4 regions of the Duganella sp. GW821-FHT07F09 genome follow, and region 4 is predicted to be linked to each of the others. Evidence: predicted binding sites of a transcription regulator. Region 4 holds the regulator's gene; each other region holds the start of a gene.

Region 1 (7,585 bases), 130 kb from region 4:
GTCCCCTACCCGTGCCGCACTTGCCGTCCTGTTGGCCACCGCCTTCAGCGCCCAGGCAGAAACGATCTCCGAGCAGCCCTACCCGGGCACCATCGTGCTCAAGGTCGACGCCAGCAACTTCGCCCAGCAAATCTTCCGCGTGCGCCAGACCATCCCGGCCAAGCCCGGCAAGCTGACCTTGCTCTACCCGCAGTGGGTGGTGGCCAACCACGGCCCCAGCGGCGCGCTCAACCAGTTCGCCGGCCTGAAGGCCAGCGCCAACGGCAAGCCGCTCGACTGGAAGCGCGACCCGCTCAATGTGTGGGCCTTCGCCATCGACGTGCCGGCCGACGCCAGCGCCGTCGACGTGGAATTCCAGTACCTGTCGCCGATCGAGGCCAACCAGGGCCGCACCACCTTCACCGCCGACATCCTGGGCGTGCAGTGGCAGTCGCTGGCGCTGTATCCGGCCGGCTACCGCAGCCGCAACATCACCGTGCAGCCGAACCTGACCGTGCCGCCCGGCTGGCAATTCGGCAGCGCGCTGGAGACGGCCGCGCGCAACGGCGACGAGATCGCCTTCAAGCCGCTCGACCTGGAAACCCTGCTCGATTCGCCGCTGTTCGCCGGCCGGCATTTCCGCCGCGTCGACCTCGATCCGGGCGCCAAGGTGCCGGTGCACCTGAACATGGTGGCCGACAGCGCCGAGCAGCTGGCGGCGACGCCGGAACAGATCGCGCCGCACCGCGCGCTGATCCAGCAAGCTTATAAACTGTTCGACTCCAAACACTATCGCCACTACGACTTCCTGTTCGCCATCAGCGACGAATTCGGCGGCATCGGCCGCGAGCACCACGAGTCGAGCGAGAACGGCGTCAAGCTGGGCTACTTCACCGAATGGGCCAAGTACGAGGCGCGGCGCGAGCTGCTGTCGCACGAATTCGTGCACTCGTGGAACGGCAAGTTCCGCCGCCCCGACGGCCAGGACGTGCCCAACTTCAACACGCCGCTCGACAATTCGCTGCTGTGGGTCTACGAGGGCCAGACCCAGTACTGGGGCGCGGTGCTGGCCGCGCGCTCGGGGCTGATCAAGCCGGAGAACACGCGCGACCTGCTGGCCGCGTCGGCCGCGCGGCTGGACAACGTCAAGGGCCGCGAATGGCGCGCGGTGCAGGACACGACCTACGATCCGATCGTCAACGCCCGCCGCCCGCAGGTGTGGAACAACTGGCAGCGCGGCGAGGACTACTACCAGGAAGGCCAGTTGATCTGGCTCGACGCCGACACCCGCATCCGCGAGCTGTCCGGCGGCAAGCGCTCGCTCGACGATTTCGCGCGCGCCTTCTTCGGCGTCGACGACGGCGCCCGGGTCGCCAAATACTATACGTTCGACGAGCTGGTGGCGGCGTTGAACGCGGTGCAGCCGTACGACTGGGCGGCGTTCCTGCGCAGCCGCGTGGACGGCCACGGCCCCGGCGCGCCGCTCGACGGCCTGGCGCGCGCCGGCTGGAAGCTGGTCTACGCCGAGCAGCAAACCCCGTTCCTCAAGGCCCAGGAGGAGCTGGCCAAGTCGGCCAACTTCCAGTATTCGCTGGGTTTCTCGGTGGGCGCCGAAGGCAAGCTCGAGGCGTTCATGTGGGAAGGCGTCGGCTTCAAGGCCGGCATGTCCGGCGGCTCGACCTTGCTGGCCGTGGATGGCCGCGCCTACAAGCCGGAAGTGCTGCGCGCGGCCGTCACCGCCGCCAAGGACGGCAAGCAGCCGATCCAGTTGCTGGTCAAAAAGGGCAATCTGTACCAGACCTACGCGCTCGACTACCACGGCGGCCTGAAGTACCCGCGCCTGGAACGCATCCCGGGCACGCCGGACCGGCTGGAAGCGATCCTCAAGCCGCTGAAGTAAGCCGCCCACGGGATGGCGCCGGCGTGTTTTTCCGGCGCCATCCCGGGTTATACTGGCGCATCCCCCTTCGCGATGGATGCCCATGACCGACCGCCCGCAAAGCGCCGCTTCGAGCACCGAACCGCCGCCCGCTCAACCGCAGCCGGAACTCGAACGGCTGCGCGCCTCCGACCGGGTGTTCCAGGCCCTGCTCGACCACGCGCCGGTGCTGATCTCGACTAAGGATTTGCAAGGCACGGTGCTGATGGCCAACCGCCATTTCGACATCCTCGACGGCTACGATCCGGACAAGTTCATCGGCGCCAACATCTTCACCCTGTTCCCCCGCGACATCGCCGAGCAGCTGTGGCGCAACGACCGCCGGGCCGCGCTGGAACGACGCGCGGTGCACGAGGAGGAATCGGTCTACCACCGCGACAAGACGCTGCACACCTACATGACGGTGAAATTCCCGCTGTTCGACGACGACGGCGAGGTCTACGGCACCTGCGCCGTCTCGACCGACATCACCGAGGCCAAGGCGGCGCAATACGACAGCGTCACCGACGAATTGACCGGTCTGAAGAACCGGCGCTACTTCAACATCCGCTTCACCGAGGAACAAAAGCGCGCCCACCGCGACCGCCGCATGTTGACCCTGCTCTTGATCGACGTCGACCGCTTCAAGCAGTACAACGACACCTACGGCCACCCACAGGGCGACCAGGTGCTCAAGGCGGTGGCCGACACCATGCGCCGCTCGCTGAACCGGCCGGGCGACCTGTGCTTCCGCATCGGCGGCGACGAATTCGCCTGCCTGTTCGCCAGCGGCGGCCCCGACGAAAGCGCCGCGCTGGCCGAGCAGATCCGCGCCGGCGTGGCCGCGCGCATGATCGCGCACGAGGGCAACCCGCCCGGCGGCCACGTGACGTTGTCCCTGGGGCTGGCGTTCATCGACCCCGACTCCACCTTGGGCCAGGGCGCCATCTACGAGCTGGCCGACCAGGCGCTGTACCGGGCCAAGCACAAGGGCCGCAACACCGTGTCGCGCTGAAACCCCGGGCCGTTTGGTGTATGCTGGCGGTATGAACAAAGACACCGACATCCAACTGAGCGGCCCCTTCAAGGCCACCGACGGCTCCGGCCGCGCCCACGACGCCAAGGCGATCCGCATCTTCGACGAAGGCTACGGCGCCATCGACGTCTACGTCGATTTCGCCGGCTCGATCAGCGGCCTGCACAAGGACAAATCCCTGATCGACGCCGTCGTCGCCCAGCTGCGCACGGTCGGCTACAAGGGCCCGGCGCTGACGGCCGGCGACCCGGTGCTGCAGGAAAGCAAACTGCTGGTGCTCGAATCGCCCGACGCATTCAACACCTTCGCCGCCGGCAAGGGCTGGAAAGACCTGGCCGAGGAATTCGGCGACGAATAATCAAGCGAGGTAGCGCCCGCTCCAGACGGCGATCAGGTCGGCCACGTAGACGGCGTCCTCGCGCCGGGTCAGCAGGTGGTCGGCGCTGTCGAGCGAGACGAAACTTTTCGGATGCTTGGCGGCCGTGAAGATATCGACCGCGTTGCTGATCGGCACCGTGTCGTCGCCCGGCGCGTGCATCACCATCAGCGCGCGCCGCAGCGCCGCGATCTTGCCCTTCAAATTATGTTCGCCGGCGTCCTCGACGAATTGCCGCTTGATGCGGAACGGCCGCCCCGCCAATTGCACCTGCGCCTCGCCGTCGCGCGCGATCGCGTCCAGGTGCGCGCTGAACAGGCCGGTCACATGCGACGGATCGCTGGGCGCGGCCACGGTGACGACGGCGTTTACTTCCGGCATCCGGTCGGCGGCGGCCAGCACGGCCGCGCCGCCGAGGCTGTGGCCGATCAGCAGGCGCGGCGCCGCGAAGTTATCGCGCAGGAAGTCGGCGGCGGCCACCAGGTCGGCCAGGTTGGACGAGAAATTGGTGTTGGCGAACTCGCCCTCGCTTGCGCCCAGGCCGGTGAAGTCGAAGCGCAGCACGGCGATGCCGTGGGCGGTCAACGCCTGGGCGATGCGGCTGGCGGCGAACACGTCCTTGCCGCACGTGAAGCAGTGGGCGAACAAGGCGTAAGCTTTGATGTCCGCATTGTCGCCATCGGGCGCGTCGAGGCGCGCGGCCAGCCTGGCGCCGTCGGCGCCGGGGAATTCCTGTCGTTGTGATCGCATGTGGGCTCCCTGGATGAGTTCCCCCAAGAATACATGAAAGACCATTGAAACACGTAGGGCGGATTAGCGGGCGAGGCCCGCTAATCCGCCCTACGCGCCTCCGCGATTTTCAGCATTCAACATGTTGTCTCACCCGAACAAACCATGCAAATACCAGCGCGTGACGGCCTCGGCGTCGCTGCCGCCGCGCTCCCGGTACAGCCAGTAATGCGCGTGGTCCTGCCCCTCGGCCATGAAGTAATCGCGCGTCTGCATCTCGCCCCACCAGCCCGCCTCTATGCGCTCGCCGGTCGACACGATCTTCAACGGCGACCCGTAGAACGGCCGGTGGTCGCGCATCAGCAGGGCGATCGGCTTGGCCAGCAGCCACGCCGGGCGCGGCAACCCGGGCATGTCCGGCGGCAGTTGCGCGCGGACATCGGCCGGCCGTATTTTTTCGTGCGCGCCGACCCAGGCGTTGGCGTGCTCGGGCCGATAATCGGCGCGCGGCGCCGCCCGCAGCACGTTCTCCGGCCCCAGCCGCGCGGTCAGCAACTCCAGCAGGCGCTGCCAGTCCTCCTTGCTGCCGCCCGGCTCGGGGAACAGCGATTCGCTCGGCGGCGCCATCGGCCGCACCCGCGGCGCCTCCAGGCACAGGCCGATCACCGGCGCCTCCAGCGTCTGCTTGGCCAGGCGCTCCTTGAGCAGGCGCACCAGATGCTCGTCGCGCCACGTCGGCTCGGCCAGCACCACCTCGATCGCGGTCGGCGGCCGCGCCACCCGGCCGCGCTCGTGCTCCATCAACAAGACGATGCGCTCGACGGCGAACTGGTGGGCGCTGAGCCACCCGGTCAGCTGCAGCAGCAGCCGGTGCGCGCCGAACAGCAGCGCCTCGGCGTTCTCGACGCGGTCGAACAACTCCAATTTGGCGCGGAAGCCGGCCGGCGCCGCCAGCCACTGGTGCATTTCGGGCCGCTCGCCGTGGGCGTCGTCGAGCATGTCGAGCAAGGCGCGTCCGCAGCGCCGCTGCAGGCCCGGACGCGGCAGCGCGCGCGCCGCGCCCACGGTCAGGCAGCCGATGCCCTCCAACCAGCCCAGGTAGGGCCGCGCCGGCGGCAGCAGGTCCACCGGCAGACGCGCCAGGCGTCGCGCCATCGACGCCACCGTCAGCGCCCGCCCGGCGTCGGCGCGCGCCAGCAGCCAGGCGCCGCGCGCGGTCGGCGCGCAGGCGAGCGTGGCGGTGAAACCGAGCGCGCGCAGGCTGGCGGCGATTTGCCGGCACAACGAGCGGATGCCGCCGAACAGGCGCAGGCTGCCCCCCACGTCGAGCAGCAGGGTCGCCTCCTCGGCCGGCGCCAGTTGCGGCGTGAATTGCAGCAGCGCCATCGCCACCGCGTCTAGCGCCTCGGCCTCGCGCCGGGGCGCGCGCTGCTGGAAGCGCGCGTGCGGCGCCAGCATCAGCGCGCCGCCGCGCCGCATGCCCGACTCGACGCCGGCCGCGCGCGCCGCCGCCGACATCGCCGCCACCCGCTCCTGCTCGAGCACGACGGTGCAGTTGTCGTCAGACCAGCGCGGGCAAAACACTTCGAGCGGCAGCCGGGGCAGGTGTAGGGCGATCCAGAGGCGCATGGCGTTGTAGCAAAGAAGGGGTCAAGGGGAGGAACAAGGGGGCGTCGCGCCGCGGCCCGCGCCGCTTGACGAAACCGATGTCGACGCCGCCGGGCGCCGCCGTCAGCGACAGGCGCAGCGGCGCCGGCGAGGCGTCCTGCGCCGCCGCCAGCGGGCGCAACATGCAAAACAGGGTGTCCGCGCTTTGCGCGGCCAGGTGCAGCCGGCGCAAGGTTTCGCCGCGCGCGTGGTTCTGCCACAGCAGCAGCGCGCCGCAACAGCCGCTGCGCAACACCTGCTCGGCCGCCCACAGGGCGTCGCCGCCGCTTTTGCCGCCGGCCCCGGCGCGTATCCAGATCAATTGCGACGGCTCGATCCCCAGCGCGGCCAAGGCCAGCGCCTGCGGCGCGTGCGGCGGCTGCAACAGCACGATGGGGCGCTTGCCCAGCGCGGCCAGCGCCGGACGCAACAAGCGCAACTCGCCGATGCCGTGCTGCTGCAGCAGCAAGTCGATCAAGGTGCCCAGCGGCCAGCCACCGCCGGGCAACTGCGCCGACAGCGCGGCGAAGCCGGTATCGACGCAGCGCGTGGCGCTGTGCGCCAGTTGCGACGCCCGCCATAGCGAGGGATGGACGGTTTCGGGCGCGGCCAGGGCCGTGGTGGTTGCGAAAGGATTCATGAGGTCACCGGCGCATTGTAGCGCAAATACTGTATAAATACACAGTACTATTTCACCCCCGTTTTGGCAAGGCCGAATTTGTTTGGCGCGCGGCATGCTGTAACATGACACCAAGGAAACATCACCAGGACAATATTTTGCACACAATACAACTGGTCGGCGCGGTCATTTTCGGCCTCGCCCTGCTCCACACCTTCACCGCCAAATCCTTCGACGTGCTCGCGCGCCGCCATCCGCGCCACGCCGGCCTGTTCCACCTGCTGGGCGAGGTCGAGGTCGTGTTCGGCTTCTGGGCCTTCATCCTGATCGCCGCGATGGCCTTGCTCGACGGCCCCGACGCAGCCGTCGCCTACGCCGAAACGCGCCACTACACCGAGCCGCTGTTCGTCTTCACCGTGATGGTGGTGGCCGCGTCGCGCCCGGTGCTCGACGTCGTCCGGCGCGTGTTGCGCACCCTGGCCAGGCTGCTGCCGGTGTCGACCGACCTGGCGCTGGCCTGGTTCGGCCTGGCGCTGGTGCCGCTGACCGGCTCGTTCATCACCGAGCCGGCCGCGATGACCCTGGCGGCGCTGATGCTGGCGCCGCTGATCTTCCGCCAGGGCATGCCGGAATGGCTCAAGTACGGCGCGCTCGGCGTGCTGTTCGTCAACGTCTCGATCGGCGGCACGCTCACCGCCTACGCCGCGCCGCCGGTATTGATGGTCGCCTCCACCTGGCAATGGGACAGCGCCTACATGGCGAGCCACTTCGGCTGGAAGGCGGCGCTCGCCGTCGCGTTCAACGCCACCGTCGTCGGCGTCCTGCTGCGCCCGCACCTGCGCGCACTGGCCGCCGCCGCGCCGGGCGCGGACGCGGACGCGGCCGATACACCGCTGCCGGTGCCATGGCCGGTCACCCTGATCCATCTGGCCTTCCTGGCCGGCGTGGTCCTGCTCGGCCACCATCCGGTGCTGTTCCTCGGCCTGTTCATGCTGTTCCTCGGCTTCACGTCGGCCTACCCGCGCCACCAGAGCCCGCTGATCATCAAGGAAGGCTTGCTGGTGGGCTTTTTCCTGGCCGGCCTGGTGGTGCTCGGCGGCATGCAGCAATGGTGGTTGCAGCCCATCGTCGAGAGCCTGTCGCCGCTGGCCTTGTTCTTCGGCGCGCTGGGGTTGACGGCGATCACCGACAACGCCGCGCTGACCTACCTCGGCTCGCTGATCGTGGGCATCTCCGAGCAGTCGCAATACATGCTGATGGCCGGCGCGGTGGCCGGCGGCG
Region 2 (7,585 bases), 110 kb from region 4:
CGCCACGAACAAATGGTACAAATGCGCGTGGTCGCGCACCGCCACCACGCCGGCCAGCTCATCAGCGACATGGCCCAACTGGTAGTCGTAACGCTCGTCCGCCAACACACGTTCGATCGCGGGCGGCTGCATGGTTTCGATAAATTTCTCCGCGCCGGCGCCACTTGGCTCCAAGGTCAGCAATGGCAGCAGCGGGACGATCAACGCGCTGATGGCGGCGGCGTCGCCCGGCCGTGCCTGGCGTATGGTCAGTTTGTTCATCCGGCCATTCTGCCAGAACTTCAAAATCGCAGCTGATGGTCGACAGTCGGCCTGGCAAGTGCGACATGTCGACCAATCGCTTGGCTACCAAGTGGATCCTAGGCCGCGTCCCGCACCGCCTGCTGTGCACGCGCATAGCTCTCCGCCACGGCCGCGTAGTTTGGCGCGACCAGGCCATACAGCTTGGCCAGCTCCGCCGCTTCCGGGCGCGCCCAGGTGCGGTGCAGTTCCGATAACAACGCGTTGGTCGAGGTGGGTTTGACGCCACCCTGCACGAAGCGCGCGACGGAGACGCGGGAGGCCATCTCGCTCGGATCGCCGGAGGCGTCGATGACCGCATAGACATCGTAGCCCGCCGCGACGGCGTCAAGCGCCGGGAACATCACGCAAACACTGGTCCACACGCCCGCCATCACCAAGGTCTTACGGCCGCTGGCGCGCACCGCCCCGACAAAGTCGGCATTGTCCCAGGCGTTGACCTCGCCCTTGCGCGGCACATAGACGGCATGCGGGGCGTACTGGTGGATTTCGGGCATCAGCGGACCGTTGCTGCCGGCCGGCTCCGAGGCGGTGGTGATCACCGGAATCTTGAGCAAGGTGCACAGCCTGGCGATCGTCTCCACATTCCGTCGCAGGTCGGCCACGGCGATATCCTTGACGGTCTGGAAGAGCCCGGACTGGTGGTCCAACAGCAGCACCAAGGTATCGGCGGGATCGAGCAGCGCGGCGCCGCCGCCTGTGGGCAGTGCACTGGGTTTGGAATGTGGGGTGTCTTGCATGGGTCGTTCTCCTTGGTTGGGCAGTGGTGACAGTGATGGCGGACAATCGCGAATGCGCGTCCCAATCAGCTTGCCTGAATTTGCGTCCGCGGTGGCGGTGCGGCGCAAGTTCGCGCTCCGCACTCCCCCCGAAATGGGGGCGCCGTCGGGGCGGAAATTCCACCTCAACAAAAATCACGGCTGATGGTCGGCAGGCGGCCCAGCAGGTGCGACATGTCGACCAGCCGCTTGGCCACCAGGTGGCGCACGATGCCGTCCTGTTGCCAGACGCCGTACACGCCCAGTAGCGGCGCGCTCAGCACCTCTCGGCGCTGCTCCTCGACCAGCTTGGGCCAGATGATGACGTTGACGTTGCCGGTCTCGTCCTCAAGGGTGATGAACAGCACGCCCTTGGCCGTGCCGGGCCGCTGCCGCACCGTGACCATGCCGCAGGCGCGCGCCAGCATGCCGTTGGTGTAGGTGTTGAGGGTGGACGCGGGCAGGAAGCGGTGCTCGAGCAGCTTGGCGCGCAACAGCGCCAGCGGATGGCGGCCCAAGGTCAGGCCGTGCGAGCGGTAGTCGCCGAGGATTTCCTCGCCCTCGGTCGGTGGCGCCAACAGCGGCGCCTCCTCGTCCGGCGTGGTCGGACGCAGCAGGTCCTTGTCCGGCGCGGCGCCGACCGCCTGCCACAGCGCCTGGCGGCGGTTGCCGGCCAGGTGCACCAGCGCGTTGCCGGCGGCCAGCACCTGCAGGTCGTGGCGGTCCAGGTCGGCGCGCCGCGCCAGGTCGGCGACGCCGGCGAACGGCGCCTGCGCACGCGCCGCTTCGATGCGCTGGGCGGCGCCGTCGCGCATGCCCTTCATCATCGACAGGCCGAGCCGCACCGCAGGCTGCCCGTGCTTGCCCGCCGGCTCCTCCAGCGACGAGTCCCAGCCGCTGATGGTGACATCGATCTCGCGCACCACCACGCCGTGGCGCCTGGCGTCCTGCACCAGTTGCGACGGGCTGTAGAACCCCATCGGCTGGCTGTTGAGCAGCGCGCACAGGAAGGCGGCCGGTTCGTGGCATTTGAGCCAGGAGCTGGCATAGGTCAGCAGCGCGAAGCTGGCCGCGTGCGACTCGGGAAAGCCGTATTCGCCGAAGCCCTGGATCTGGCGGAAGATCGATTCAGCGAACTCCAGTTCATAACCGCGCTCGGTCATGCCGGTGACGATGCGCGCATGGTATTTATCGACGCCGCCCTTGCGCTTCCAGGCCGCCATCGCGCGCCGCAACTGGTCGGCCTCGCCCTCGCTGAAGCCGGCGGCGATGACGGCGATCTGCATCACCTGCTCCTGGAAAATCGGCACTCCCAGGGTGCGGCCCAGCGCCTCCTTCAGGCCGTGTGGATAGTCGATGAGCTTGGGATTGATGCGGCGCTGCAAATACGGATGCACCATGCCGCCCTGGATCGGTCCGGGCCGCACCAGCGCCACCTCGATGACCAGGTCGTAGAAGACCTTGGGCCGCAGCCGTGGCAGCATGCTCATCTGCGCGCGCGACTCGATCTGGAACACGCCGATAGTATCGGCCTGACACATCATCGCGTACGTGGGCTTGTCCTCGGCCGGGATGTCCTGCATGCGGAACGGCGTGCCACGCCGCCCGGCCACCATGTCGAGCGCGCGCCGCAGCGCCGACAGCATGCCCAGCGCCAGCACGTCGACCTTCATCAGCCCGAGCTCCTCCAAATCGTCCTTATCCCACTGGATCACGCAGCGCCCCTCCATCGTGGCCGCCTCGATCGGCACCAGCCGCGACAACTTCTCGTGCGAGATGACGAATCCGCCCGGGTGCTGCGACAGGTGGCGCGGAAAGCCCAGCAGCGTCATCGCCAGCGAGGCCCATTGCTGCGCCAGTTGCGAGTCCGGGTCGAGTCCGCACTCGGCCAGCCGTCCGAGCAGGTCGTGGCGGCTGTCGAACCAATGGTGCGCCTTGGCCACCTTCTCGACGATGGCCAGGTCGACGCCGAGCGCCTTGCCGCTGTCGCGCAGCGCGCTCTTGGGCCGGTAGCTGATGACGACGGCCGCCAGCGCGGCGCGGTCGGCACCGTATTTTTTATAGATGTACTGGATCACCTCCTCGCGCCGCTGGTGCTCGAAGTCGACGTCGATGTCGGGCGGCTCGTTGCGCTCGCGCGAGATGAAACGCCCGGTCAGCATGTTGCTGCGCTCGGGGTCGACCTCGGTCACGCCGAGGCAGAAACACACCACAGAGTTGGCGGCCGAGCCGCGCCCCTGGCACAGGATGCCCTGGTCGCGGGCGAAGCGCACGATGTCGTAGACGGTCAGGAAATACGGTTCGTATTCCAGCTCGGCGATCAGTTCCAGCTCCTTTTCGATCTGGCCGCGCACCTTGTCCGACAACCCTGCCGGGAAGCGCCGCGCCGCGCCGTCATAGGTTTCCTGGCGCAGGTAGCTGGCCGGCGTGTGGCCGGCCGGCACCAGCTCGCGCGGATACTCGTAGCGCAGCTCGGTCAGCTTGAAGGTGCACTCCTGCATGATGCGCAAGGTCTCGAACAGCGCCGCCGGCGGATACAGGTTGGCCAGCCGCAGGCGCGGACGCAAATGCTGCTCGGCGTTCTGCGCCAGAGCATAGCCGCACTCGCCGACCGGCTTGCCCACCCGCACCGCCGTCAGCGTGTCGTGCAGCGGCTTGCGCGAGCGCACATGCATGCACACCTGCCCCACCGCCACCACCGCCATGCCGTGCTGCAACGCCACCTCGGCTATGCTGAGGCGGTGCGCCTCGTCGAAGGCGCGCTGCAGCAGGTTCAGCCCCATCCACGCGCGCCCCGGAAAGGTCGCCTCCATCCATGCCGCCTGCGCGTGCAACCGGTCGACGTCGCCGGGCTGGTGCGCCGGATAGTGCGGCAGCAGTATCATCAGGCAGTCCGGCAAGCCCTTCAAATGCGCGTAGGCCGGCGCCGGCGCGGCCAGGTCTGCCGGTGTCAGCAGGTAGCTGCCCTTGGCGACCCGGTTGCGGGCGATGGTGATCAGCTCGCACAAATTGCCGTAGCCGTCGCGGTTCCTGGCCAGCGCGATCAGCGACAGCGCGGCGCTGCCGTCCGGGTTTTTCAGGTGGAAATGGCTGCCGATGACCAGCGGCAAGCCGGCCTCCTTGGCCGCCGCGTGCGCGCGCACCACGCCGGCCAGCGAGCACTCGTCGGTGATGGCCAGCCCCGCATAATCGAGCTCGACCGCGCGCGCGACCAGCTCCTCCGGCCGCGAGGCGCCCTGCAGGAAGGAAAAGTTGCTTATGCAGAACAGCTCGGCGTAGGCCGGCAGTCCCTGCGACGATGGTGGCGATGAAAAGCTCATGATGAATACTGTTTTTATATACAGTATTCTACACCCGGTACCCGCTTCCGCTGCGTAATCATTTTAATAGCGGGCGGCGCCGAGTTCATCCGCCCGGCCCGGCATCCGTAACACTACGTAGCCCGGACACCGCGCGGCGCCGGTTGGCGCGTCAAAACAACACTAAATAGTGTTTAAACGCAAAATTGGCAGAAAACCCATATCAATATAAATTATTTGAATAGAATCAAATTTTTCATGGGAGCCGAAACGTGCCAGCCAACACCACCTTACGCAACGCCGTCTTATTCACCCTCTATGGCGCGACCGCGCTGAGCCTGAGTCCCGCCGTCCACGCCCAGACCACGCCGGCCGAGGCCGCCGCAGCTCCCATGCAAACGGTCACCCTGGTCGGCTCGCGCCGCGCCACCTCGTCGGCCACCGACACGGTGGTGCCGGTCGATATCATTCCGATGAACAAGGTGTCCGAACAGGGCGGCCAGTTCGACCTGGCGCAGTCGCTGACCTACATCTCGCCATCGTTCAACTCGACCCGCCAGAGCGGCTCGGACGGCGCCGACCTGGTCGACTCGGCCGCGCTGCGCGGCCTCGGCTCGGACCAGACGCTGGTGCTGGTCAACGGCAAGCGCCGCCACACCACCGCGCTGGTCAACCTGTTCGGCGCGCGCAACCGCGGCAACACCGGCACCGACCTCAACGCCATCCCGATGCTGGCCATCAAGGACGTGCAGGTGCTGCGCGACGGCGCCGCCGCCCAGTACGGCTCGGACGCGATCGCCGGCGTCATGGACATCGGCCTCAAAAAGAGCCTCGGCTGCGAAGCCGTCGCCGGCTACAGCCAGTACTCGGCCGGCGACGGCGAGAACTGGCTCGGCTCGGCCTACTGCGGCTTTAGCATCGGCAACGGCGGCGTCGTCGGCATCACCGGCGAATACCTCGACCGTGGCCGCTCGAACCGCGCCGAGGCCGACAACCCGCGCATCATCGGCGACACCAAGACCGAGAACCAGACCATTTATCTGAACGGCGAGCTGCCGACCACCGGCACCGGCAAGCTGTACTTCACCGCCGGCGCCCAGAAGCGCGACGGTTCGTCGGCCGCGTTCGCGCGCGGCGGCGTCGGCTCGGACGACATCCCGAGCCGCAACTCGGCCGCCATGTATCCGAACGGCTTTGTCCCGTTCATCAACGCCAAGATCGACGACCGCTACGGCACCGTCGGCCACCGCATCAAGCTGGGCGAATGGAACACCGACTTGTCGCAGACCTACGGCTACAACAAGATGATGTACAACATCAGCAACACGATCAACGCCTCGATCGCCAACCAAGACCTGCTCGGCGGCGGCCGCGGCGTCAGCGCCAGCGCCTTCGACGCCGGCGGCTTCTCGTTCGAGCAACTGACCACCAACGTCGACCTGTCGCGCTACTACGACGGCGTGCTCGGGGGCGGCCTGAACGTCGCCTTCGGCGGCGAATACCGCAGCGAGGAATTCAAGATCTTCGCCGGCGAGCGCGGCTCCTACATCGACGCCGACGGCGTCGGCAACGGCGGCAACGCCGGCAGCCAGGGCTTCCCCGGCTTCCAGCCGGGCGACGAGACCAAGGCCAAGCGCCACAGCAACGCCGCCTACCTCGACCTCGAGGCCGACCTGACCGACGCCGTCAAGGCCCAGGCGGCGGTGCGCTATGAAAAATTCAGCGACTTCGGCTCGACCGTGACGGGCAAGCTGGCCGGCTCGGTGCGCGTGCTGCCGAGCACCCTGCTGCGCGGCTCGGCCAGCACCGGCTTCCGCGCGCCGTCGCTGCAGCAAAGCCACCTGTCGACCACCTTCACCGACTTCATCGGCGGCGTGCCGAAGGAAGTGGTGCTCGCGCCCAACGGCGGCGTGGTCGCCAACGCGGCCGGCATCCCCAAACTGAAGGAGGAGAAGTCGACCAGCTTCACCCTGGGCACGACCTGGACCCCGAACGACGCCATCTCCATCACCGCCGACCTGTACCGCATCAAGATCAAGGACCGCATCGTGCTGTCGGGCCGCTTCAACGCCGACAACTACCCCGACCTGGCCGACCGCCTGGCCGCGCTGGGCGTGGGCGAGGCGCAATTCTTCGTCAACTCGGTCGACACCAAGACGCAAGGCCTGGACCTGACCGCCTCGCACAAGGCCAACTTCGGCGCCAACCGCCTGACCACCTACCTGGCGCTCAACGCCAGCAAGACCGAGGTCACCGGCATCCACGCGCCGGCCGCGCTGCAAGGCTTCGAGGACGTGCTGCTGTCGGAGAAGGAGCGTTTGTATATCGAACAGGGCGCGCCGAAATCGAAGGTCACCCTGGGCTTCGACTTCGTCACCGGCGCGCTGGAGACCGACTTCAAGATCATCCACTTCGGTCCGCAGACCCTGGGCACCTTCGACGGCACCGCCAACGGCGTGGCGAACCAGCGCTACGAGTCGAAAACCTCGGCCGACCTGAGCTTCACGTACACGATCAACAAGAACATGAAGTTCACGCTGGGCGGCAACAACATCTTCAACGTCAAGCCGACCTCGCAGGACCCGGACCAGACCGACAACGGCTTCAAGTACGAGAGCGTGCAGTTCGGCCTGAACGGCGCCTCCTACTTCGGCCGCCTGTGGGTGCGTTTCTAATCCGCGAATGTCAAACGGGGCCACACCGCATGCGAGCCCACGGAAACACGTAGGGCGGATTAGCGAAGCGTAATCCGCCATGCATGCGCCGTCGGCGGCGCGTAGATGGCGGATTACGGCGTGCCGCCTAATCCGCCCTACGTGGATCCGAGGTCAAGCACTGGCTCAGGCCACGATGACAATGGCGCCCACTCGGCGCCGTTTTTCATCCGTTTTACGTTTGCTTACATTTCACTAACGCAATTGAACCCGATCGCGGCCTACACTTGTCTTAATTCCAGGCAACGGAGCACGCCATGCGCCACGCGATCGCCCTCATGTTCTTCCTCACGCTGCTGCAAGGCGCGCTCGCCTATGCCGCGCTGGGCGGTTCGCCGTCCGACTTCGGCGCCGCGCCGGCCACCGCCCGCCGCCTGGCCGCCACCGGCGCCGCCGCCGGCGCAACGGCCGCCGCCACCGACTCGGTCTACACCGTCAGCCAGAGCACCCTCGACAGCGGCACCGTCGTGCGCGAATACAGCGACACGGCCGGCAAGGTGTTCGCCGTCAGCTG
Region 3 (7,585 bases), on a different contig from region 4:
AGCCACATCCCTCGACTGCGAGTGCTCAGCCGTTTGAGGAAAATGACATCTAATTGCGATGGCGTTACCAGATGTCACGCTTTAACGACACCATCCAATGGCCCCTCAGAGAAGCCATAGTGACCGCGACCTTCCCGCTTATTCTTCCTTTAGAACATAGGGTATTAGCGCTTCGACAAAGCTGCGCAAACTTGGCGAAGCAGGGTTCTCAAAGTCAATGTACGGAGCAATTTTTTCTGCCCAACTGTATTTGTCGGTGCCCGTTACGTCATTTTTGTTAACCCCGATACAATCTGCTAAAACTTCCCAGGCGCCCACAACAGCATCCGGCCTGACTTGGCGAGCTTTTTGGAGCTTTGCCTTGGGGTATGCGCGTTCTACAGCACGTGGGTCGGCCAAGAACCAGCTTTCGGTTTCCTCTACTGCCAAATGAAAAACTACGTTCTTCGGCTTTCGAGGCAGCCTCGCTAAAAAGACGTTCAGCTCTTCTCGGAACTCATCACAAGGACTATCGTCAGCATCAAGGAGAACGACTACACACGCCTCGTCTCCGAGGTATGAAAGCCCCCTTAGTTTTGCTGGCAATTGGTCAAGCAGTGCTTGATGTTTGGGGTCAGGTTTCCCCAAGATATCTCTTGGCAGCTTGCCGCGACCTTTATGGGGATGAATGCGAAAGTCAACATCTTCTTCAAGCTCGAACTTTCGCGTCAACAGTTCGCGAACTGTAGGAACGTCTGAGCCCCCCTCCACTAAGACCTCCAGGCGATAGGTCATGGATTTCCCACACCGAAGTGATTGCTGTACCAGAGGCTTCCAAGAGGAATTCCTTCATCGAACATCTCTTTCACTCCTGCGATTTCGCCTGCGCAGAACAACTTACTAAACCCGTCTGTATCTTTGTCGAGAATCCAAACTTCGTTTGGAGTTAGCGCATCAACAAAATTTGGGGCATGAGTAGTTATCAGTACCTGAGGGCCTTTTGCCTTCCTAGCAAATTCCTTAAATTCCCTCGCCAAGTCAGCTAGAAGTTGATGGTGCAATCCATTCTCCGGCTCCTCAATGCCAACCAGTGGCGCAGGGTCCGGGTCCTCCATGAGGAGAAGGTATGCCAGCATCTTCAGGGTTCCATCAGACATGTCCTGCTGATAAAAGGGCTCTGCGTATCCTTGACTATGAAATGCCAGTAGCAGCCGCTTGTCCGGCGCTTGTATTGCTTTGATATCGGACAACCCTGGAATTTTCTTTGCAATCCTATCGAGCATCTGCTGAAAGCTTGTAGGATGCTCTCGAGAAATAAATTGCAAATATTTCGCGAGATTTTCGCCCGTTCGATTTAAATGGGAATCTGCGCCTGACATTGGCTGCGAGCGGGCCAGTTGGGGGACAAAATAGGACAGATACCACCCCGACAGGAAGGACCGAAAGGCACTTATCCTTGGGTGGTCAGCCAATGTCCCCAACGTCGCAATGCCTAGCACCTGCCTGTCACCCATCTTTACAGATTCGTGCCGTGTTCCTTCGGCCTGTTCGGAGGACTCGCCCGCCCAAGCTGTACCTATGCCATTTTCAATCGTCAGGAATGAGTGGGGCTGCCCTGAACTCTGCCCTTTCCTCCGCTGTCGCAATCGCTCGTAGGCGACGACCGCTCGGCCGTGCTTGTCGGTATCGATATGAAGGGAATAGCTTATAGGACGCGCATCCGAATTCTGCCGATAGCGGATTTCAAATTTTATTGGCTCAGAGCTGCCTTGCGTCTTCAGGCGCTCTACGCCACCGCGATGTGGTTTATCACATGCGGCCTGAACCCCCTCCTGCAAACAGTCGCCGATGAATCCGAGCGCATCCATCAGGCTGGATTTCCCTGCCCCGTTCGCGCCAATTACCGCCATCAGACGAGGTAAGGCACGGGCCTGGTTGTCAAACGTCTTCCCCAAGGTCACATTTCGCAGACTGCGAAAATTTTGAATTTGGATACCTTCTAAAATTGCCATGTTTTCTCCGGAGTCAGCTTGCGCAGCTCGAGCATGAAATGAATCGTTCCATTCTATCAAGTACACTACTAACTATGAAATTTATGTGGCTCTGGACAATATTCTCGCGCAAGGTTAGTCTGTGGGGGCTCAACCGATTTACCTGCTTTGGCAATTTTCAGCATGGTCGACGGAGGTTTCCTAGGTGGTCTGGCCGTCTTCATCTCCATCGTAAAAATGGCGAAATTCAAACTCAAAATTAAGCTTAACCGCGCGAAAAGGAGCAAGAAATGAAGATTAAAGTCAACCTGAAGTGCAAGTGCAATGGCGTCAAGTCTCTGGGGGTAAAGACGGCAGACCACTGGAGGAAGCTCGTTCTCTTTGTTGAAATTGCTTAGGTAAAAGCAGACTTCCCCCGCCAACAACAAGCGCCCCAGATTGCTGGGGCGCTTCCACATGGGTCTCCTGAGACCGGTGCCGGTTATACAATCTTTCTTCCACAGTCGCGGGTGCAGTTCTAGATGGCTCGGACGCAGACGATTTAGACGGTGGTCGCTGTCTCTAACGAAGACAGTTTGATTCATCCTCAACATAGTAGGAAAAGCATTCGATTCAGGATGCCATTCCAGCAACAATATCCACCTTGCATGACCTATAGCTGGGCGACTGTACCGTGCACGAGCAAGCAAAAGTAAGAGCGCCGTACAGACAGCGTTAGAACACGGGTGGGATTCTTCGCTCCTCGCGGACCTTCTCGTTCGCACGAGTCCCCATCTAGACCACGGAATTATCAAAGCACAAACAAATCATCCTTGTGCAAATTGCGCTTCGGGCCATATACTGTTTATACATACAGTATTTTCCTCGATTATTACAAATAAATTATGATTTCCCCGCCGTTTGAACAGTCCGCCGTCGCACAGCAAGCAGCTGAGGCCGCGCTACGCCATGTGTGGCGCGCGAGCGAGCTAAGTCGCAGTCGTACTCTGTCCTCGCCCTCAGGGCACGTTAAATTGGATTTGGAGCTACCTGAAGGGGGATGGCCGCAGTCAACAATGGTAGAGCTGCTGTTGCAGCAATCTGGCATCGGAGAAATGCACCTTCTCCAACCTGCGTTAGCCGCGCTTTCGAGAACAAGGCGGGTTGCGCTAATCCAGCCTCCCTACTTGCCTAACTCAGCGGCGTGCAAATTCTTAGACCTGACATGCCCGAACCTGCTATGGGTCAGAGCGCCTGTAACCGCTGATGCACTGTGGTCCACAGAGCAAATTTTACGGAATGGCAGTTGCGGCGCTGTGATGCTGTGGCAGAAAAATATCCGTAACGAGTCGCTACGGCGTCTTAATCTTGCGGCGCAGGCCACCGATACAACATTCTGGCTTTTACGTCCTCTAAGTGCAGCTGCGGACGCATCACCTGCCTCGCTTAGGTTAACCCTACGCCCTGCCGCTGGCGGGATTTCAGTGGAAATTATCAAACGTCGTGGCCCTCACCACGACGAGCCTTTATTTGTTCAACTGGCCCACATGCCAGCGCGTCAACGATTCTTGGATGACCAAAATGCGGTTCTGGTTCAGCGTACACCTTCCACTATTACCGCTCGAGTGCGTCAGGCCGCGCTGGTGTGAACCTGCGCCATATGCTGTCGTTGAGAAGGGCAAGGTAATTTCTGTATCGCGCGAGGCTTTTGCATCGGGGGTACGGGTGGGTATGCGTCCAGGTGGCGTATCTACGGTGGCGCCGTCCACAACCATTCTTGAGCGAGACCTACACCGAGAAGAAATCGCACTGAATGCTGTCGCGCTGGCCCTGCTTCAATTCACACCAGAGGTTACTCACGAAGCGGACTTCAGCCTCCTGCTCGATGTGACCGCTAGTTTGCGCCTCTTCCGAGGCCGCTCGGCCATCAGCCGACAGATTCGAGCGAGTACTCAGGCTTTAGGCCTAACAGTGCGTCTAGGTACAGCGCCTACTGCGATGGGGGCTTGGTTGCTTGCTCGTCTGCGCCTGGCCAAGCGGCAGTTGACCTTACGCCGCACTGTAAAGATGAGTTCTTTGGAGCGCCAGTTAGACCGCATTCCCTGCGAATACCTGCCCGCAGCAGTCGAACACCTTGAATGGTTAGAGGGCATCGGGGCAACGAATTTGGCGGCACTGCGGCGCCTGCCGCGACAGGGTATTCAGCGTCGCATGAGCAAGCGAGTTCTGGACGAATTGGACCGAGCCTATGGCCTGGCGCCTGAGATGTTTCGGTGGGTAGTGGTACCTGAGACCTTCGTGGCGCGCATTGAGACGTTCGACCGTGTCGAACATGCAGACGCCCTCCTAGACGGTGCCACGGGCCTCCTACAGCAGTTTGTAGGATGGTTGGCAGCGAAGCAGCACGCCGTTAGCGCTTTCGCCTTGATGCTTGAGCACGAGAGGGGACGCGAAGCGATACCCCCCACAGAGGTGGAAATCCGACTGGGCGAACCTACTTGGCGAATCGACCATATGATGCGCCTGCTAAAAGAGCGACTTGGTCGGGTCGAGCTCGTCGCTCCAGTTATCGCCGTGCGACTTGAGGTTCGGCTACTTGCCGAAATGGTGCCGCCCACGGAAGACCTGTTCCCCGAGCCTAGCGGAAGCCCGGCCGACTTCAAGCGATTGCTTGAGCTTCTCAGCGCACGTCTCGGCCCTGAAAATGTTCTCGTACCAGCAGAGACCCACGACCATCGTCCTGAGGCATCAAATACTTGGGTGCCTGCCACGGAGAAGACCGTGAAACCTAACGAAATCGACGAATTATTTGAACGGCCATTCTGGTTGCTCGACAAACCGATTGAGCTCTTGGTTCGTGGCGACCGCCCGTTTTATAACTCGCCGTTAAAAATTTTGAAAGGGCCGGAACGAATCGAAGCGGGATGGTGGAACGACCAGTTGGCAGCTCGCGACTATTACATCGCGCAGGCGTCAGACTCGTCCTGCTATTGGATTTATTTGGAGCGCGTCCCTAACGGGCGCTGGCACCTGCACGGAATGTTCTGAAGATGAACGACAAAAAACCACAGAGCACTTTGCCGGAATACGCGGAACTTCAGTGCGTCACGCACTTTTCTTTTCTACGTGGCGCCTCGCCGCCTGAACTTTTGGTTCAACGTGCTGCGCAGCTGGGCTACACGGCTCTAGCCATCACCGATGAATGTTCTCTGGCCGGTGTGGTAAAAGCGCATGTGGAAGCGAAAGAGCACAACCTGCATCTGATAATTGGCAGCCGGATGTTGGTGACGCCCGAGGATGGCTCACCTGCATTCACGGTGCTGTTCTTGGCGATGAACAGAAACGGATATGGGAATCTGAGCGAGCTAATCACCGTCGCACGCACACGCGCGACCAAAGGCAATTACCTTGTCCGGCCAAGGGACATTGCTAGCCCTGAAGTCGCGCTCGCACACCTGAAAGGTCTCCCAGACTGCCACCTTATTTTGTGCCCGAAATACAAAGCACCGTATGAAGAAGTCGAGCGCCAAGCTGAATGGCTAGTCCGCAGTGCGCCTGGTCGGGCACGTATAGCGCTGACCCTCCACTATCGCGCAGAAGATGATAGACACCGGACAATGACTGAGGCTATATCTTCCGAGTTCAGTCTTCCTATTGTCGCGACTGGCGATGTGATGATGCATGTCAGGTCGATGAAGGTAGTGCAGGACACGATGACAGCCATACGTCACAACACGCCAATCTCTCAGTGTGGATATCGCCTTGCATCAAATGCCGAAGCACATCTCAGGTCCCGGCTGCGCTTGGGGAATTTGTACCCGCGTCAAGCGTTGGATGAAACGATACGTGTTGCTCAGTCGTGCACGTTCTCTTTGGACGAACTCAAATACGAGTACCCTGGCGAGATTGTGCCGGAAGGCAGGACCGCTACCGACTACCTACGAGAGCAGGCATATATCGGGGCGCACTGGCGTTACCCCAAGGCGATTCCGCACAACGTTCATGCGCAGCTGGAGTATGAACTTGAGCTTATCGCGGAAATGAAATACGAGCCCTACTTCTTGACCGTGTTCGACATCGTTCGATTCGCTCGTTCGCAAAAAATTCTATGCCAAGGGCGAGGCTCTGCGGCAAACAGTGCGGTGTGCTACTGCCTGGGAATTACCGAGGTCGACCCGTCGCGCGGAACGCTCCTGTTCGAGCGGTTCATCTCACGAGAACGAGATGAACCGCCGGACATTGACGTGGATTTCGAACATCAGAGACGGGAAGAGGTCATTCAATACATCTATCGGAAATACGGGCGGACTCGTGCAGCATTGACAGCCGTCGTCATCTCATATCGGCCTCGCAGTGTAGTTCGAGATGTCGGCCGTGTGCTGGGTGTCGACCTATCCGTAGTCGACAAAGTGGCTAAGTCTTCTCACGGCTGGGGCGGGCAATCTGACCTCCAGCAACGTCTGCTCACTTGCGGGTTCGACCCAAACTCGCCAGTCGCTGAAAAATGGGGATACATCGCTGAACGAATGATGCGGTTTCCGCGCCATCTTTCGCAGCACCCAGGTGGCTTTATAATTTCTCGTGGGCCCTTATCCAGATTGGTTCCGATTGAAAACGCCGCGATGGCGGAGCGCACTGTAATCCAGTGGGACAAGGACGACATCGACGCCATCGGCTTGCTGAAGATAGACATTCTCGCGCTGGGAATGCTATCTTGCTTGTCGCGTACCCTAGAACTGATTTCCCAGCAACGCGGGGAACGTTTCGAGCTAGGCGACATCCCTCATGAAGACCCAGCAACCTACGCCATGATTTCCAAGGCCGATACGGTGGGCGTGTTCCAGATTGAATCCCGCGCGCAGATGTCGATGCTGCCACGCATGCAGCCGCGTGAGTTCTACGACTTGGTCATTGAGGTAGCCATCATCCGACCTGGACCTATTCAGGGGGGGATGATTCATCCATATCTCCGGCGCCGTCGCGGTGAGGAACCGGTGGCTTACCCGAGCCCCCAAATCGAGGCGGTACTAAAGCGAACGCTGGGTGTTCCAATATTCCAAGAGCAAGTGATGTCTATCGCCATGGTTGGCGCAGGGTTTACGCCAGGTGAAGCGGACCGTCTACGCCGGGCGATGGCGGCCTGGAAGCGAAAAGGCGGCCTTGAGCAGTTCGAAGAGCAATTGATGAGCGGCATGGCCGCGCGTGGATACACCACAGAGTTTGCCACATCCATAGTCGGCCAAATTCGAGGGTTCGCAGAATATGGTTTCCCCGAATCACATGCCCATTCGTTCGCCCTACTCGCCTACGCCAGCAGCTGGCTCAAGTGCCACCACCCCGCCGAATTCCTAACCGCATTGCTCAATAGCCAGCCCATGGGGTTCTATAGCCCCTCATCGCTCGTACAGGACGCGCGGCGACACCGAGTGGAGGTCAGGCCGGTCGATGTATCTTCAAGCGCCTGGGAGGCCACTCTAGAGCATTCCGATACAGCGTTACCTGCTGTCCGATTGGGGCTAAATAATATCAAGGGCATGGAGCGCGAAGCCGCTTGGCGTATTGAGGAAGCCCGAGCCGCGCGACGCTTCGAAAACGCGAGAGACTTGGCAATGCGCGCAGACCTTACAGCTGCGCAT
Region 4 (7,585 bases):
ACGCAGGTGGCGGACCTCAAGCGCATCGGCGAGCTGTGCAAGGCGCGCGGCATCCTCTACATCGTCGACAACACGATGACCACGCCGTACCTGTTCCGGCCGAAATCGGTCGGCGCCGGGCTGGTGGTCAACGCGCTGACCAAATCGATCGGCGGCCACGGCAACGCGCTGGGCGGCAGCCTGACCGACACCGGCGAATACGACTGGACCAGGTTCCCCAACATCTACGAGAACTACAAGAAGGCCGCGCCGCCGCAATGGGGGCTGGCGCAGATCCGCGCCAAGGGGCTGCGCGACTTCGGCGCCTCGCTGGGACCGGAGGCGGCGCACCACATCGCCGTCGGCGCCGAAACGCTGGCGCTGCGCATGGAGCGCACCAGCGCCAACGCGTTGGCGCTGGCCGAGATGCTGGAGGCCGACGAGCGCGTGGCGGCCGTGCACTATCCGGGCCTGGCCTCGCACCCGCAGCACGGCATCTCGAGCGAGCTGTTCCGCAAGCACGGCTCGCTGCTCAGTTTTGAATTGAAGGACGGCATAGACTGTTTCGACTTCCTGAACCGCCTGAAATTGGCGATCCCGGCGTCGAACCTGGGCGACACGCGCACCCTGGTGATCCCGGTCGCGCACACGATCTTCTACGAGATGGGCGCCGAGCGGCGCGCCTCGATGGGGATTGCCGAATCGCTGATCCGCGTCTCGGTCGGCATCGAAGACACCGACGACCTGCTCGACGATTTCGCCTGCGCGCTGGAAGGCTGCTAAACCACGAAGACATGCTAAACCACGGAGGTGTGCCCGCGGAGACACGTAGGGCGGATTAGCGAAGCGTAATCCGCCATGCATGCTCCGTCGGCGGCTCGTAGATGGCGGATTACGGCTTCGCCTAATCCGCCCTACGTGTCTCCACGACGTGGTCCAATTCCCAGGACGATATGAAAATTCTTCGTTTATACGCGACGGTCGCGGTGCTGTTGTCCGCTTCCGCTGTTGCCTACGCCGCCGCGCCCGCGACCGATGCGGAGATCATGGACATGATCAAGACCCGCGTCGACGTCGATCATGCGGGCACCGGCATCGTGGTCGGCATCATCGACGCGCAGGGTAGCCGCGTACTGGCCCACGGTACGTTGAGCGCGGGCGGGGCGCCCGTCGATGCCGATTCGGTCTATGAGATCGGCTCGATCACCAAGGTGTTCACCGCCACTTTGCTGAGCGAGCTGGCGCGCGTCGGCGAGATCGGCCTCGACGACCCCGCAGCGCGCTATTTGCCCGTCACATTGCCCGCCGTCGGCGAGCGCCAGATCACGCTGGCGGATTTGTCGTCGCAGCTGTCCGGCATTCCGAGCATCCCGTCCAATTTGGCGCCCAAGGATGACAACAACCCGTTCGCCGATTACACCGTGCCGCAGCTGTACGCGTTTGTCTCCGGCTTCACGCCGGCGCGTCCGGCCGGCGAGAAGTATGAGTATTCCAACGCGGGCGTCGGCTTGTTGGGACATATTCTGACGCTGCGCGTGAAGACGGACTATGAAACGCTGGTGCGCCAGCGCATCACCGGCCCGCTGGGCATGACCAGTACTGCCGTGACCTTGACGCCGGCGATGCGCCGGCATCTGGCGGTCGGCTACGAGATGCCGGGCATGCCGGCTGCCAACTGGGACATGCCGGTGCTGGCGGGGATGGGCGCGCTGCGCTCGTCGACGGCCGACATGCTGAAGTTCGTGGGCGCGAACATGGGGCTGCGTAAGTCGCAGCTATATGATGCGATGCGGACGACGCACCAGGCGCGCCATGCGCTGGAGGGCAAGCCGGGGCAATCGATCGCGCTGGGTTGGCATGTGCTCGAGCAGAACGGCTCGCGCATCGTTTGGCATAACGGCGGCACGGGCGGCTACCGCACGTATATCGGTTTCGACGAGGTCGCGCGGCGCGGCGTGGTGTTGATGTCGAATTCGCACATGGGGTCGGACGACATCGCACGGCGCGCGCTCAACAGCGCGTTCCCGATCATCGTCCCCAAGCCGATGGCGATGTGAAACGGGAAGGCAAGATACTTCTAAAACACGTAGGGCGGATTAGGCGGAACGCCGTAATCGGCCATGCAAGCGTCAACGCGGCGCATACATGGCCGATTACGCTTCGCTAATCCGCCCTACGTGTCTCCACGTTGAACCATCTGCCTGAGGCCCGGCTTAGTGCCAGCTGCGCATCAGGCCGACCGCCAGGCCTTCCAGCGCGAACTCGTCCGCTTCTGGATCGACCTTGATGATCTTGAAGTCCGGATTCTCCGGCAACAGTTCAACCAAGGTGCCGGTCTTGCGGTAGCGCTTGACCGTGACGTCGTTGCCGATCCGCGCGACGACGATCTGGCCGTTCTTGGCGCTGTCGACCTTCTTCACCGCCAGCAGGTCGCCGTCCATGATGCCGGCGTCGCGCATCGACTCGCCGCGCACCTTGAGCAGGTAATCGGGCTTGGACGAAAACATCGCCGGATCGACGCTGTAGCTCGTTTCCAGGTTTTCCTGCGCCAAAATCGGCGAGCCGGCGGCCACGCGGCCGATCAACGGCAACGACATCATCAGCGACACCGGCACCTTAGTCGTGGCCGGTTCGGCGTGCACGCCCAGCAAGCGGATGCCGCGCGAGGTGCCGGCGGCGATCTCGATGGCGCCCTTGCGCGCCAGCGCCTGCAGGTGCTCCTCTGCCGCGTTGGCGGATTTGAAGCCCAGTTCGTTGGCGATCTCGGCGCGCGTCGGCGGGAAGCCGGTGTTTTCGATGGCATCCTTGATCAGATTGAGAATTTGTTCCTGACGTGCGGTGAGCTTGATCATGAGTGCAGTTGGGCCTGTGTATATAGACAGTCTGTATTTTTGTACAGTATGGCCCGCAATGCAAGGAAATTTGTTGTGTTCAACGAAATAAAATGAAAAAAGTTCCTTCAACCCCTGTCATCGTGGCTTCAGCAGCACGCGCGTCGGCGCCGCCGTCAGCGGAATCTTATATCCGCCGCGCTCGGCGACCTGTCCCTGCGGCTTGAATTTTCCGCCCGGACTCTCGACCAGCAGCCTGGCCGCCGGCGTGGTGGCGGTGGCCGGCGCCAGCTCCAGCGTGATGGCGCGGCTTTTCGGATCGTAGGTGGCGGCGTCGATCTTGCCCGCCTCCAGCGTGATCCAGGCGCGCGCCGGCGCCACGAACAGGCGCGTGCGCGCGCTGTCCTTCGGCGTGACCTGGACCACGCCATTATTAGCCACTTTCATGTTGCCGCCGAAGCTGAGCCAGCCGAAGGTCGGGTCCTTCAGCACATAGGTCGCGGTGGCGTAGGCGTGGCCGTAGAAGCCCATGCCGTAGTCGCCGCTGTAGGCGTCCCAGCGCATCATGTCGGGCCAGGCGTGGAAGGCGGCCGACGAGAAACCGTCGCGGTCGATGTTGGTGATGCCGCCCAGCAGGCCGCCGTAGGCCACGCGCAGCAGGTGCAGGTCGGCCGGGTTGGCGCGGTAGGCGTCGAACAGCGGCACCGCGTTCAAGGTCGAGCCATAGTGGTGGATCTGGCGCTCGATGCGCGCGGTCTTGCCGCCGTACAGGAAGTCCCAGTAGCGGCGGGCGTTGCCGTTGTAGCCCCAGCTCGGCATCGCCGGGTCGTAGCCCAGGATCACTTCGCGCGTGATGTCGGCCTGCCTGGCGTAGCCGAAGTGGCGCATCCACGCGTAGACCTCGGCCTGGCCGGTCGAGTCCCATGCCATTTCGCTGCCGAACGGGTAGGCCAGCGTGCGCCAGTGGTCGGCGCGGCGCTTCATCATGGCTTCCATGTCGGCGGCCTCGGCCGTCATGCCTTCGCGCTGCAGGTCCTTCAGGATATCGAGGAAGACGTCGCCCTCCATCAGACCGAACTGCGCGTACTCGGGCGCGTCGCGCACCATCGCCACCGTGGTCTGGTAGGCGCGCTGCAAGTACCAGCGCCAGTCGTGCGCGGTGACCAGGCCGACGTGGTTGCGCGCCAGCCGGTACAGCACCCAGTGGCCGATGGCCACGTGCGGATAGTTGTATGCGCGGCCGAGGTCGTCCGCGTCCTTCTTCGACCACGACGCCCAGGTACCCCAGTTGGCTTTCTGGTTGTAGTAGCTTGGGAAGGCTTTCGGGTCGTAGTAGAACAGGCTCTTGCGCACGGCGCCGGCCTGCGGACCGTCGGCCACCTGCAATTTGCCGACCACCGTTTCGTTGACCAGCCGTTCCAGCTTGGCCACCTCGGCCGCGTCCGGATTGTCGAGCTGCTTGCTCATGGCCGCCACCCAACTGCCGCCGCCGCCTTCGTCGCTCATGCCGGAAATCCACACGCGCGGGTCGTCGGTGACGATGCGCTTGGCGTCGCGGTCGTAGGTCAGGATGGCCGGCGCGCGCTTGAACGGATCTTTCTTGTCGTCGAACCATTGCTGCGTGGTGGAGAACTTGCCGAGGTCGGCCACCGTTTGCTCCAGCGGCTTGGTGACGAAGTAGCTGACCGTCTGCACGCTGCCGTCGGCGTAGGCGATCGACAGGCGCGCCGGTCCCCAGCCGTTGCCGCGCACCGTGTAGCGCGCCCAGCCCTTGGCGGCCGACTTGACCGGCGTGACCGCCAGCGCGTTCTCGGGCGAGCTGGTGATGCCGACCACTTTCTGCGGGCTTTTGAGGAACAAGGCCGCCTCCAGATCGGTCGGCACCACGTAGCCCGGAATGCCGACCGCGACCGGCCGCTTTTGCGCGATCAGCGCGGCTTCGATGGCGCGGATCGACGGCGCCGTGGCGAAGCGCACGCCGATGTCGCGCCGCGCGCCCGCTTCCAAGGTGATGCTGGTCGGCGTGTTCCACTGCTCGCCGGCATTCTTCCATTCGTTCTCGGCGTAGGCCTTGCTGGCGACGGTCCAGTCGTAGAAGCCTTCCGAGGTTTGCGCGCGCGGGCTGCGGTCGGTCAGCGGACGCCACGCTTCCAGCGGCGTGCGCCCGTCCGGCGTGACGATCAGCGCCGGGCCCTGGCCGTTCAGGCGCGTCACCTGCACATAGCCGGCGTCGCGGCCTATATAAGGGTCGGCGAAACTGGCGCTGGCGTGGGCCTGTTCCAGGTTGCGGCCGGTGATGATGTTGTCGAACACCATCGGCATGCCGAGGCCGCCGATTTCCACCGGCGCGTTGGAGTTGTTAATCAGTGTGAACCGCAGCACCAGCGCGCCGCCCTCGTTGAGCCAGCGCCGCTCCACCGTCAGCGGCAGGTCCTTGCCCAGGGTGGCCGTGATGTCGGCCGCCGCCAGGATCTTGCCGCCGGCCGCCAGCGGTGTGATCGGCTGCCGCGCGGCCGATGAGGAGAATTCCTGCCAGGCCCCGGCGCCGCCGCTGCGCAGGCGCAGGTTCAGGTCGCCAATATGGGCGTAGCCGTCGTACTGGCGCTCGGCTACCCTGGGGCCGGGTGTGAAGTCGAAACTCGGGTCGGCGACCGGATCGAGCCGCGCCAAGGTCTGGGTGTCCGTGCGCAGCGCCAGCAGGAACTGCTTGGTGCTGTACGCCTTGGTGGCGACGTCGGGATGGCTGGGTTTGGCGGCGGTGGCGGCGGGCGCCTCGGCGGCGAAGGGCGACGCCGTAATAAGGAAGGAAAACAGCAAAGGGGACAACGCACGGGTGGGTGGCATATCGGAATCCTGTTGGTTTTACAAGATGTTAGCATTGTCGCGGGGCCGCGAAGGGGTAGATTTTCGGCCAAAAAGCTGATATAGTCGCGGGCTTACCTCTTCCCACACCTGTCTTGACGCCAGGGTGGGCTATATTCACAGTCCTTAAGGGAGTTTGCATGCGTCACTATGAAATAGTATTTATCGTCCATCCGGACCAGAGCGAGCAAGTGCCCGCCATGATCGAACGTTACAAAACCACCGTAACGACCCGCGGCGGCGCCGTGCACCGTGTTGAAGATTGGGGCCGTCGTCAGATGGCTTACTCGATCCAGAAACTGGCTAAAGCACACTACATCTGCCTGAACATCGAATGCGACAACGAGACCCTGGTCGAGCTGGAAACCGCCTTCAAATTCAATGATGCCGTGCTGCGTCACCTGACCGTCAAGATGAAGAAAGCGGAAACCGCTCCTTCGCCGATGATGAAGTCGGTACAACGTGAAGATGCAGCGAAATCGCATCGCACCGAAGCCCCAGCAGCCCCTGTTGCCGCCGCTCCAGCGGCCTAATTGTTGCAAAACCGAGCTGACACAGCTCCAGTGAACCAAAGCCAATTCATTGCCTTGATCGCCGAACGGGACGCCTTGCGCTATACCCCGGCCGGCATGCCGATCGTGAACGCTGTACTCCAGCACCGGTCGCAGCAGATGGAGGCGGGCATAGCCCGGTTGAGCGAGTTTGAGATTTCCGCGGTCGCCGCGGGCGAGATCTCGGGCCGCTTCAGCCAGGCGCCACTGGGCGGGATGTACCAGTTCACCGGTTTTATCAACAAGAAGACACGCAACAGCAAAAGCCTGGTGTTTCACATCATTGATTTTAGTGCTGTCCCAGACAGCTCAATTTAGATACAGGAGCCTCAAATGGCATTCGGTAAAAAGTTCGACAAAAACAAGCTCAAGCTTAAAGAAAAGCGCAAGCAACAAAATCCACTGTTCAAGCGTAAGAAGTTCTGCCGCTTCACCGCAGCAAACGTTGAACAAGTCGATTACAAAGACGTTGATACCCTGAAGGACTTCGTCCAGGAAAACGGCAAGATCATGCCAGCACGTCTGACCGGCACCAAGGCGCACTACCAGCGTCAAGTTGACACCGCCATCAAACGCGCCCGCTACCTCGCGCTGCTGCCTTACACCGATCTGCACCACGCTTAATTGCGTAGTCTAATCCTGGAGAAAAACTATGCAAATCATTCTGTTAGAAAAAGTCGTCAACCTGGGCAACCTGGGTGAAGTCGTTAAAGTTAAAGACGGTTACGCACGTAACTTCCTGATTCCGCAAAAAATGGCCCGTCGCGCTACCGCGTCGGCTGTTGCTGAATTCGAAGTCAAGCGCGCCGAACTGGAAAAAGCCGCTGCCGCCAAACTGGCCGCCGCGCAAGCCCAAGGCGAGAAACTGAACGGCATGACCGTGAACGTTTCGCAAAAAGCTGGTGTCGACGGCCGTCTGTTCGGTTCGGTCACCAACTTCGACATCGCTGAAGCGCTGACCAAAGCTGGTTTCGCTGTAGAAAAAGCTGCTGTGCGCATGCCTACCGGTCCTCTGAAGACCGTTGGCGAGCACCCGGTCAGCGTTGCTCTGCACACCGACGTGGTGGTCGAAGTGACCGTCGCCGTCGTCGGCGAAGCCGCCTAAATTACTTGTGCGGGCAGCAATGCCTGTTGTGCTGGTAATAATGGCAAGAAACGAAAAAAGCCGGGTTCGCCCGGCTTTTTTCTCGCCAATTTTTTCGTAGTAACGCCTTGGCTGCCGCCCTAAGCGGGTATAATTCGCGCCATGAACACCCCCTCCGATCCGCAACTCGATTCCCTCCGCGTCCCGCCGCATTCCATCGAAGCAGAACAGTCCGTCATTGGCGGCCTGCTGCGCGATAACCAGGCGTTCGACCGCAT

What was found. The regulator LexA, encoded in region 4, represses DNA repair genes until DNA is damaged. The targets are predictions, from matches to a motif close to ACTGTATNNNNATACAGT.
Region 1: imuA (translesion DNA synthesis-associated protein ImuA) is a predicted target of LexA. The motif match lies at 6,354-6,371, and genes of this name have one in related genera.
Region 2: AC07P1_RS03445 (error-prone DNA polymerase) is a predicted target of LexA. The motif match lies at 4,386-4,403, and genes of this name have one in related genera.
Region 3: imuA (translesion DNA synthesis-associated protein ImuA) is a predicted target of LexA. The motif match lies at 2,810-2,827, and genes of this name have one in related genera.

What each region holds. Positions count from the first base shown of each region.
Region 1 covers NZ_JBWKQJ010000001.1:761,409-768,993, forward strand. Annotated here, with positions in the region: gene AC07P1_RS03505 (M61 family metallopeptidase) at 1-1,879, shown strand, start outside; gene AC07P1_RS03510 (sensor domain-containing diguanylate cyclase) at 1,962-2,912, shown strand; gene AC07P1_RS03515 (hypothetical protein) at 2,944-3,291, shown strand; gene AC07P1_RS03520 (alpha/beta hydrolase family protein) at 3,292-4,059, opposite strand; gene AC07P1_RS03525 (Y-family DNA polymerase) at 4,189-5,667, opposite strand; gene imuA (translesion DNA synthesis-associated protein ImuA) at 5,600-6,325, opposite strand; gene AC07P1_RS03535 (putative Na+/H+ antiporter) at 6,463-7,585, shown strand, end outside.
Region 2 covers NZ_JBWKQJ010000001.1:742,689-750,273, forward strand. Annotated here, with positions in the region: gene AC07P1_RS03435 (GNAT family N-acetyltransferase) at 1-261, opposite strand, end outside; gene AC07P1_RS03440 (isochorismatase family protein) at 360-1,040, opposite strand; gene AC07P1_RS03445 (error-prone DNA polymerase) at 1,205-4,378, opposite strand; gene AC07P1_RS03450 (TonB-dependent receptor plug domain-containing protein) at 4,630-7,032, shown strand; gene AC07P1_RS03455 (DUF2844 domain-containing protein) at 7,329-7,585, shown strand, end outside.
Region 3 covers NZ_JBWKQJ010000004.1:127,315-134,899, reverse strand. Annotated here, with positions in the region: gene AC07P1_RS12170 (DUF4276 family protein) at 139-774, opposite strand; gene AC07P1_RS12165 (AAA family ATPase) at 771-1,991, opposite strand; gene imuA (translesion DNA synthesis-associated protein ImuA) at 2,855-3,598, shown strand; gene AC07P1_RS12155 (Y-family DNA polymerase) at 3,522-4,997, shown strand; gene AC07P1_RS12150 (error-prone DNA polymerase) at 5,000-7,585, shown strand, end outside.
Region 4 covers NZ_JBWKQJ010000001.1:628,536-636,120, reverse strand. Annotated here, with positions in the region: gene AC07P1_RS02915 (cystathionine gamma-synthase family protein) at 1-762, shown strand, start outside; gene AC07P1_RS02910 (serine hydrolase domain-containing protein) at 933-2,036, shown strand; gene lexA (transcriptional repressor LexA) at 2,193-2,831, opposite strand; gene AC07P1_RS02900 (DUF5695 domain-containing protein) at 2,949-5,654, opposite strand; gene rpsF (30S ribosomal protein S6) at 5,813-6,205, shown strand; gene priB (primosomal replication protein N) at 6,236-6,541, shown strand; gene rpsR (30S ribosomal protein S18) at 6,557-6,847, shown strand; gene rplI (50S ribosomal protein L9) at 6,876-7,328, shown strand; gene AC07P1_RS02875 (replicative DNA helicase) at 7,470-7,585, shown strand, end outside.